One region of the Nocardia pseudovaccinii genome, then DNA from elsewhere that is predicted to be linked to it. Evidence: riboswitches for the same ligand, from Rfam matches in the RefSeq annotation. Region 1 holds a riboswitch; each other region holds the start of a gene.
What was found. Region 1 has a riboswitch for S-adenosylmethionine ahead of ACQPZ2_RS04245 (rhodanese-like domain-containing protein). Riboswitches for the same ligand answer to the same signal wherever they lie in the genome.
Positions count from the first base shown of each region.

Region 2: another riboswitch for S-adenosylmethionine. It lies ahead of ACQPZ2_RS03425 (aminotransferase class V-fold PLP-dependent enzyme); the one in region 1 lies ahead of ACQPZ2_RS04245 (rhodanese-like domain-containing protein).
Region 3: another riboswitch for S-adenosylmethionine. It lies ahead of ACQPZ2_RS32515 (amino acid ABC transporter permease); the one in region 1 lies ahead of ACQPZ2_RS04245 (rhodanese-like domain-containing protein).
Region 4: another riboswitch for S-adenosylmethionine. It lies ahead of metX (homoserine O-acetyltransferase MetX); the one in region 1 lies ahead of ACQPZ2_RS04245 (rhodanese-like domain-containing protein).

Region 1 covers NZ_CP192074.1:929,479-931,673, reverse strand. Annotated here, with positions in the region: gene ACQPZ2_RS04255 (FAD-dependent oxidoreductase) at 1-185, opposite strand, end outside; gene ACQPZ2_RS04250 (Rv0361 family membrane protein) at 539-994, shown strand; SAM riboswitch class IV at 1,060-1,176, shown strand; gene ACQPZ2_RS04245 (rhodanese-like domain-containing protein) at 1,191-1,607, shown strand; gene ACQPZ2_RS04240 (O-succinylhomoserine sulfhydrylase) at 1,604-2,195, shown strand, end outside.
Region 2 covers NZ_CP192074.1:765,666-767,860, reverse strand. Annotated here, with positions in the region: gene ACQPZ2_RS03425 (aminotransferase class V-fold PLP-dependent enzyme) at 15-1,337, opposite strand; SAM riboswitch class IV at 1,383-1,496, opposite strand; gene ACQPZ2_RS03420 (LysE family translocator) at 1,610-2,195, shown strand, end outside.
Region 3 covers NZ_CP192074.1:7,223,162-7,225,356, forward strand. Annotated here, with positions in the region: gene ACQPZ2_RS32510 (hypothetical protein) at 1-398, opposite strand, end outside; SAM riboswitch class I at 731-824, shown strand; gene ACQPZ2_RS32515 (amino acid ABC transporter permease) at 834-1,829, shown strand; gene ACQPZ2_RS32520 (amino acid ABC transporter ATP-binding protein) at 1,826-2,195, shown strand, end outside.
Region 4 covers NZ_CP192074.1:8,737,356-8,739,550, forward strand. Annotated here, with positions in the region: gene ACQPZ2_RS39480 (TetR family transcriptional regulator) at 1-586, shown strand, start outside; SAM riboswitch class IV at 630-740, shown strand; gene metX (homoserine O-acetyltransferase MetX) at 1,165-2,195, shown strand, end outside.

The sequences.
Region 1 (2,195 bases):
TAGCGGATCAACCCGAACGGCGCGGGCATGCGCTCGTACAGGTCGATGCTCACCTCGGCATCGGACTTCATCAACGCGTCGGCGGCGTAGATTCCGGCCGGCCCCGCGCCCACGATCGCGATGCGAAGCGGGCGAGGCCCCGCGGTGTGCGCGCCAGGCCCGGAGGAGGCAGCTTGCGTAACCACGGAGGGCCCGTGCGCACCGCTAGTCGACTCAGCACTCTGTTCGGTCATCTTTTACGCGCACCCTTATGGTCGAAATAATTACGGCGTCAGTCTTAGCTTAGGCTAACTTGACGCACCCTCTCGGTCGCATCTGCTGATGCGAACAGGCGGCCATCTCGGCTATGACAGCAGGCCGCAGTCTCGCGATTCTATCGGTGGCACAGCGCGCACCCTGCGGCGGTGCGTACACCGGGTGTTTGCTGCCCCGGCCCACCTACCGTGACTACCCGCTCTGCGCACATCTATCAAATCCGCGCGGCACGCGTCTCGGGGCCGAATGCCGGATACCGCCGTCCACCAGGGATGATCGACCCATGACAGAGCAGCAGGGCACCGATGAAGAACCCGTAATCGAGGTCGATCAGACCGATCGTCGCTCCATCGCGCCGTTCATCGCGGCGGCCGTCTTCGCCGCTGTCGTGCTGGTCGCGATCGTGCTCGGTGCGGTGCTTTCGCCCGCTGAGAAAAATGTCACAGAATCGGACAAGATCGCGGCCGCGGTGCAGCGCTACGCGGAGGCCCGCGCCACCACCGACAGCACGCCGCCGCCTGCCGTGGCCTGTCCGGGCTTCGACGAGAGCAAGACGCCGCTCGCCGGTCAGTTCGGCGGGGCCGCGGCCGGAAAGTCGATCAAGGTGACCAAGATTGAGAATGCGATGGTCGACGGCGATAAGGCCAAGGCGACGGTGACCATCGCGGTCGACGGCCGGGAAACCCCGGCAACCTGGAATCTGACCCGCTCCCAAGACCGATGGATCGTCTGCGGTTGATTCCTTGTGCGCGGTGCGAAATGGGGTTTGACATGGCGGCCCCTACCCAGGCAATCTCATTTTCAGGTCATGAGTACCAGCGCCAAGCCCCGGCTGGCTGGTCGGCAACCCTCCTCCGCGGTGGGGTGCTCCGGGTGACGACCTGGCCGTGTACCGAAACCCAGGTGCGGCAAGCGTGGATTCACAGGAGGATCGCATGACATATGCCGGTGACATCACCCCACAGCAGGCGTGGGAGTTGTTGCAGGACAATCCCGAAGCTGTCTTGGTAGACGTGCGCACCGAGGCCGAATGGCGTTTCGTCGGTGTGCCGGATACGACCTCGATCGAACGGCCGACGGTGCTGATCGAATGGGTCGACAGCAACGGCGCCCGCAACGGTGAGTTCGTCGAGCAGCTGACCAAGGCGCTGGAGGGGCGGGATCCGGCCGCACCCGTCGTCTTCCTCTGTCGCTCCGGACAGCGTTCCATCGGTGCGGCGGTCGCCGCGACCGGGGCCGGCATCGCCCCGTCGTTCAATGTGCTGGAGGGCTTCGAAGGCCCGATCGATGAGCTCGGACATCGCGGCGGCTCCGGCTGGCGCGCCATCGGCCTGCCCTGGCGGCAGTCATGATCACCGGCGGTTCGTTCGACAAGCCGCTGCCCGAGGGCGTCGGTCCCGCGACGCTCGGCGTGCGAGGTGGCCTGCGCCGCTCGGGATTCGAGGAAACCGCCGAGGCGCTGTATCTGTCCTCCGGTTTCGTCTATGAGAGCGCCGAGGCGGCCGAGGCCGCGTTCACCGGCGATATCGAGCATTTCGTGTACTCCCGCTACGGCAACCCGACGGTCGCCATGTTCGAGGAGCGGCTGCGTCTGATCGACGGCGCCGAAGCATGTTTCGCTACCGCGAGCGGCATGTCGGCCGTATTCACCGCGCTCGGTGCGCTTCTGGGCGCGGGCGATCGACTTGTGGCCGCGCGCAGCCTGTTCGGCTCGTGCTTCGTGGTCTGCAACGAGATCCTGCCGCGCTGGGGCGTGGAGACGGTCTTCGTCGACGGCGATGATCTGGATCAGTGGGAGCAGGCGCTTTCGGTGCCGACCCAGGCCGTGTTCTTCGAGACACCGGCCAATCCGATGCAGACGCTGGTCGACGTGCGCCGGGTGACCGAACTCGCACACGCCGCGGGCGCGAAAGTGGTGCTGGACAACGTCTTCGCCACGC
Region 2 (2,195 bases), 160 kb from region 1:
GCGGGCGGCTCCGATCAGCCGATCGAGCAGGGCGCGGCACCGTCGTTGGCATCGGGGCGGGCAAAGGGACGGGTCTCGGGTGTCGGATTCCAAAGTCCGTCAGTACTGGCGTATTTCCACGACGCCCCCTCGTCGACCAGGGTGGCGATGGCATCGACCAGCCGATCCACATCGCCGGAGCTGGTACCGAGGCCGATGCTGGCACGCAGCGCACCGTCCAGGCCGAGCCGCTCGAGCAGCGGGTGCGCGCAGAAGCGGCCGTCGCGAATACCGATGCCGTGTTCGGCGGAGAGATAGGCCGCGACGTGTCCGGGGACGAATCCGTCCAGGGTGAAGGCGACGATGCCGACGGTGTCGGGGCTGTCGTCCCAGATGCGCAGCAGGCTGACACCCGGAATCGCGGACAGCCCGGCGCGCAGGCGATCGGCGAGCCGTCGCTCATGCGTGGCAAGGGTTTTCGGATCGATCGCGCACAGCGCGTCACATGCGGCGGCGAGTGCGGCCGCGCCGAGGACATTCGGCGAACCGGCCTCGTGACGCTGCGGTGCCGATGCCCATTCCGCGCCGGTAGTGGTGACCTCGCGGACCGCCCCGCCGCCCGCCAGATACGGTTCGGCGGCATCCAGCCAATCCCGGCGTCCGACAAGCACTCCCGCGCCGAACGGTGCGTAGAGCTTGTGACCGGAAAAGGCGAGGTAGTCGATTCCGGTGGCGCGCAGGCTGATTCGACGATGCGGTGCCAGTTGCGCGGCATCGACCAGTATCCGCGCACCGCACTGGTGCGCGATGGTGGCCAGGCGCTCGAGCGGCAGCACCTCACCGGTCACATTCGACGCGCCGGTGACCGCGAGCAATGCCGCCGGCTTACTGCACAATTCGGCGATCAGCTGACGGATCGTCTCCTCGACGGTCGCCGCGGCCTTGACGACGCGGCGACCGCGCCGGGTCCAGGGCAGGAAGTTCGCATGATGTTCGATATCCAGCACCACGGTGTCGCCGGGCACACAGGCGGCGAGCAGATTCAGCGAATCGGTGGTGTTGCGGGTGAACACCACGACCTGGTCGTCGGCGGCGTCGAGGAAGCGGGTGACCGAACCGCGCGCGGCCTCATAGCACTCGGTGGAGATCCGCGAGGCGTAACCGGCGCCGCGGTGCACGCTCGCGTAGAACGGCAGCAGCTGCTGCACGCGGTCGGTGACCTGCGCCAATGCCGGTGCGCTAGCGGCGTAGTCGAAGTTTGTGCAGGTGGTCGTTCCGCCCTGCACGAGCGGCACCTGGAGGTCGTCGCCGGAAACCCGGGCGAGGGAAGCACAGCTCTGCTCAACTACAGCGGTCATCACAAATCCCATCGGCTGTAGGACCCGAAATCAGGTGATCATCCGAGTCCGCGCTTGCCGCACCCGGTCGGGCTGCGGCCTGGTCGTCACCCGGAGCACCCCACCGCGGAGGAGGGTTGCCGACCAGCTAGCCGGGGCTTGACGCTGGTACTCATGACCTGAACCGAGATTGGCAGATGCCGCACCGCCCTGTCAACCGGCTCCTTTCTGCATATACATGCAGTCTAATAAATAACCTTGCAATCCAGGGTGATGTGCGGTCTGATCGAGAGGTGACGCTTTCCCTGCTGCTCAGCTTTGTCGGCCTGTGCATTCTGCTGTCGATCACGCCCGGCCCGGATTCGTTCCTGGTGCTGCGATTCTCGATCGTGGACGCGCGCCCTGGCATTGCCGCGGCGATCGGCTCGGCATTGGGCGGGATCGTGTGGGCGGTGGTGGTCGCGGCGGGCGTCGCCGCCCTGCTGGAACAGTCCGCGACCGCCTACCGGATGCTCAAGGTGATCGGCGGAATCTACTTGGTGTACTTGGGCATTCGCGCGCTGATCGATCACCGCAAGCAGCGCAGAGCGGGCACCGCCGCGGCGTCCGGGCAGTCGGCCGCGGGGGCCCCCGCCTCGATCCGATCGGCATTCGCCGCAGGCCTGGTTTCGTGCATGTTCAACCCGAAGGTCGGGCTGTTCTACCTGGCGGTACTGCCGCAATTCCTCACCGATGTCACGTTCTCGAACACTCTCGCGCTCGGGGCCATCGAATGCTCCATTGCCGCCGTCGAGATGATCCTGCTCGCCGTGCTGGCGTCACGAGCGGTTGCGATGTTGCGCCGCCCACAGGTTCGCGATCGGCTCGAACAGATCAGCG
Region 3 (2,195 bases), 3.5 Mb from region 1:
CCGAGGCCGTAGGGGACGAAGGTGAACATGACCTGGCCCGCCTTGACGGCGGCCGGGTCGAGTCCTGGAATGGCCACCGTGGTTTTGGGCCACGGCCCCGGGACCGCGCCCGCCACCGCGGGCACCAGACCGAGGCTGCCGGTGTCGGAGCAGAACGGCGCGACCGCCGGGTACAGGAACGGGTCGATGCCGAAGGTGCGCAGCGCCTCCACGACGGCTCGGTAACCGGCGAACAGATCACCGGGTGCGGCTTGGGCCGACGGTGCGGTCGCGGCCGGAACGGCGGGTGCGGGTATCGGCGCCGGACCCGCGGCGGCGATGCCGGGGGCGGCGAGAGTCATCGCGGCCGTACCGGTCGCGATAGCGGTTAGCGTGATCAGACGGCGCAGCAGGGTCACGGCGGACCTCCTCATCGTCGGGCACGAATCGAGGTCCGAGAGTACTCCGGCAAACCTTCGCAACAGCGTCTATTTCGGCAGGCGACACGTTCGCGCCGCGCGTCCCGATGGACCGCCGCGGCGATCCGCGGGCGGGCGAACCGGACGAAGAGCACGCGGAAAACTTGGTTCGAAATGCCGCGATCCACCGCACGACCGAGCCAATAGTGCCTGCTCACGACCATGCAAACAAGGTCTGCGCTCACGCTGATTCGTACCCTTGTGCCAGACTTCGCCTGCTTCGCATGATATTTCGGCTAGACCCATTGACCGACCCGTGCTCGGCGTCGGACACACCATCCAGAGCGACCGAGAGACCTGGCTCATCGACGTCGCAGCAACCCCCCGGTCACCGGGTGCGGGTGCTTCCGCCGGGAACGATGGAGGAACCGAAATATGAGCGCATCCGTCGCATCCGATACTCCGGTATCGGATGTCCCGATACCGGCTGCACCCACCGCCACCGTAAGCAGTACCGACGAACCGGCGATCGCCAAGTCCTGGCATCCGTGGCGCTGGGTCGTCAGCGCCATCGCGCTGGTGCTGCTCGCGCAGTTCGTCCACGGACTGGCCACCAATCCGGGCTGGGATTGGTCGACGTTCGCGAAGTACTTCACCGCGAAATCGGTGCTGTCGGCGCTGAAGGTCACCTTGGAGCTGACCCTGTGGGGTACGGCACTCGGATTCCTGATCGGTACGGCATTGGCGATCGCCCGCCTGTCGAATAATCCGGTGCTGCGGGTGATCTCGTGGGTCTATATCTGGGCGTTCCGCTCGATTCCGCTCATCGTGCAGCTGCTGTTCTGGTTCAACATCGCCTACCTTTACCACACGCTTTCGCTCGGAATCCCGTTCGGCCCTTCCTTTCTCACCTTCGAGGTGAACGGGGTGATCAGCGGTTTCACCGCGGCGGTCATCGGACTCGCATTGCATCAGGCGGCGTATGCGGCCGAGATCATCCGGGCCGGATATATTTCGGTCGATCCGGGGCAGCTGGAAGCAGCTGCGGCACTCGGCATTCCACGGGTGCGCCAGTTCCGCACGGTCATCGTCCCGCAGGCCATGCGCTCGATTCTGCCGAATGCGACCAATGAGGTGATCAGCCTGTTCAAGGGCACCTCGATCGTCTCGGTCATGGCGATCGCGGAACTCTTCTACCAGGTCCAGGTGATCTACGGCCGCAACGGCCGGGTGGTGCCACTGCTCATGGTGGCCACCGTCTGGTACATCGTGCTGACCACGATTCTGTCGGTGGTGCAGTTCTATATCGAACGCCACTACGCCAAGGGCGCGCACCGCACGCCCCCACCGACACCGGTGCGGAAGGTCTGGCGCCGGTTGCGCGAAATCGCCGAAATCGGTTCCGCAGCACCACGCGGAGCGACTCGATGAGCGCGCCGGTGGCCCCGGCTCCTGCGGTACAGGTGCGCGGGGTGCGTAAGTCCTACGGCAGCACCGAGGTACTCGGTGGCATCGACCTCACGGTCCACGCCGGTGAGGTGGTCACTGTGATCGGACCGTCCGGCTCCGGCAAGTCGACGCTGCTGCGGGTGGTCAACCACCTGGAGTCGCTGGATGCGGGCACCGTGCACATCGACGGCGAACTGATCGGATATCGGCTGCGTCGCAATAAGTTGCACGCGCTGTCGGACCGCGAAGTGCGCAGACAGCGCTCGCATATCGGCTTCGTCTTCCAGCAGTTCAATCTCTTCCCGCATCTGACGGTGCTCGACAATGTCACGCTCGCACCGATTTCCG
Region 4 (2,195 bases), 2.0 Mb from region 1:
GTGCGACGCACAGGGATTCGACGCGACGACGGTCGAACAGATCGCGGACCGCGCGGATGTGTCCCCGCGCACGATCAACCGGTATTTCGACAGCAAAGAAGCCATCGTCCTCGGGCCGGTCAAGGACTTCGGACTCGCGATCGCCGAATGCCTGCGTGGACTCCCGGTCACCGGCAATGAGCTGCGATCGCTGCGCGAGGCCTTCCTGCTGGTCGTCGACCAGGCCGCGGTGAATACCGAGGGACCGCTGTCGTTCCGGCGCTTCCAGCAGATGCAGCGGATCCTGCGCAGCAGTCCGACGGTCAGTGCGCAGAGCATGGAACTGGCCGACGACAAGAACGCCGCGATCGCCGACGCGATCGCCGAGCGGCTCGGCACCCAGCCCGACGCGCTGCCGGTGCGACTGGTCGTCGGCGCCTGGCAGTTGATCGGCCACCTCAGCATGGAGTGCCAGAACTCGATCTTCGACGCGGAGGACACCGCTGCGGCCGCCGCGGAGGCCCGCACCGGATTCACCACGTCGTTCGACGAGTTCATGCGCGTGTGCACCGGGCAGCCCGCGACCGAACCGGTGGACAACCGGTAACGGATTTCAGTCGCCGACGGCGCGGCGGTTACCATGTCCGTCAGGTCATGAGTGCCAGCGCGAAGCCCCGGCTTGCTGGACGGCAACCCTCCAGCAGCGGTGGGGTGCTCCGGGTGATGACCGGGCTTTCGATGGTCGAGAGCAAGCGCGCACTTCAGGAGGTATTTCCGATGAGTTGTTGTCCGTTACCCAGATCCCGATAAGACCTGCTGGCGAACAACCCTTTGGAGCACGACATGAGTGACCCCATCGCGTCCGCGGCCACACTCCCGGTCTACCGGACCGCGGCCCGGTTCAGTCGGGTAGCTAACATCGAGGATGTGCGTTCCCTCGTGATTCCCCCGGCATCGGCGACGCACTGTCCTCAGCGGGCTGGTTTCACGGCGGCGACGACGTGAGCGAGCGAACCATCGACACAGCACCCTCGGTCGCGACGGAGCCGAGCGCCAGCGAGGCGGAGTCGTGAGCGAGCGCAGCGAGCGAACCATCGACACAGCACCCTCGGTCGCGACGGAGCCGAGCGCCAGCGAGGCGGAGTCGTGACCGTGACCGACCCTCGTACCGCGCGTTCGTCCGCGGTGGCACTGCCACCGCCGGACGGGAGGCTCGGCATCATTGCCATCGGGGACGTGCGGCTGGAGACCGGCGCGGTCATCCCGGACGTTCATCTGGCCGTGCAGCGCTGGGGTGAGCTCTCCCCCGCACTGGACAATGTGGTGCTCGTCGAGCACGCGCTGACCGGCGATTCGCATGTCGTCGGGGTGCCCGACGATATCCATCCGCTGCCCGGCTGGTGGGACGGCATGGTCGGGCCGGGCGCACCGGTGGATACCGACGAATGGTGCGTCATCGCGACGAATGTGCTCGGCGGCTGCAAGGGCAGCACCGGCCCCTCGACGCTGGCGCCGGACGGAAAGCCTTGGGGCGCAAGGTTTCCGGAGATCTCGATCCGGGATCAGGTGACCGCGGAAGCGGCGCTGCTCGATCTGCTCGGCATCGAACGGCTGGCCGCCGTCGTCGGCGGTTCGATGGGCGGCATGCGGGTGCTGGAGTGGATGGCCGGCGCGCCGGAACGGGTCGGTTCCGCGCTGGTACTCGCCGTCGGCGCACGCGCCACCGCCGACCAGATCGGCACGCAGACAACGCAAATCGCCGCCATCAAGGCCGATCCGGACTGGCAGGGCGGCGACTACCACGACACCGATCGCGCCCCGACGACCGGCATGGGCATCGCCCGCCGCATCGCACACCTGACCTACCGCACCGAGGGCGAACTCGATCACCGCTTCGAGAACAACGCGCAGGGCGACGAGGATCCGCGCAACGGCGGCCGCTATGCGGTACAGAGCTATCTGGACCACCAGGCCGAAAAGCTTTGCAGTCGTTTCGATCCCGCCACCTACGTGCTGCTGACCGAGGCGATGAACCGACACGACATCGGCCGCGGGCGCGGCGGCATCGCAGCTGCCCTCGCCGCCATCCCGGTGCCGTGCGTGGTCGGCGGCGTCGACTCGGATCGCTTGTACCCGTTGCGAACTCAACAGGAACTGGCCGACGGACTACCGGGCTGCGAGGGCTTGGAGATCGTGCACTCCCGCGACGGCCACGA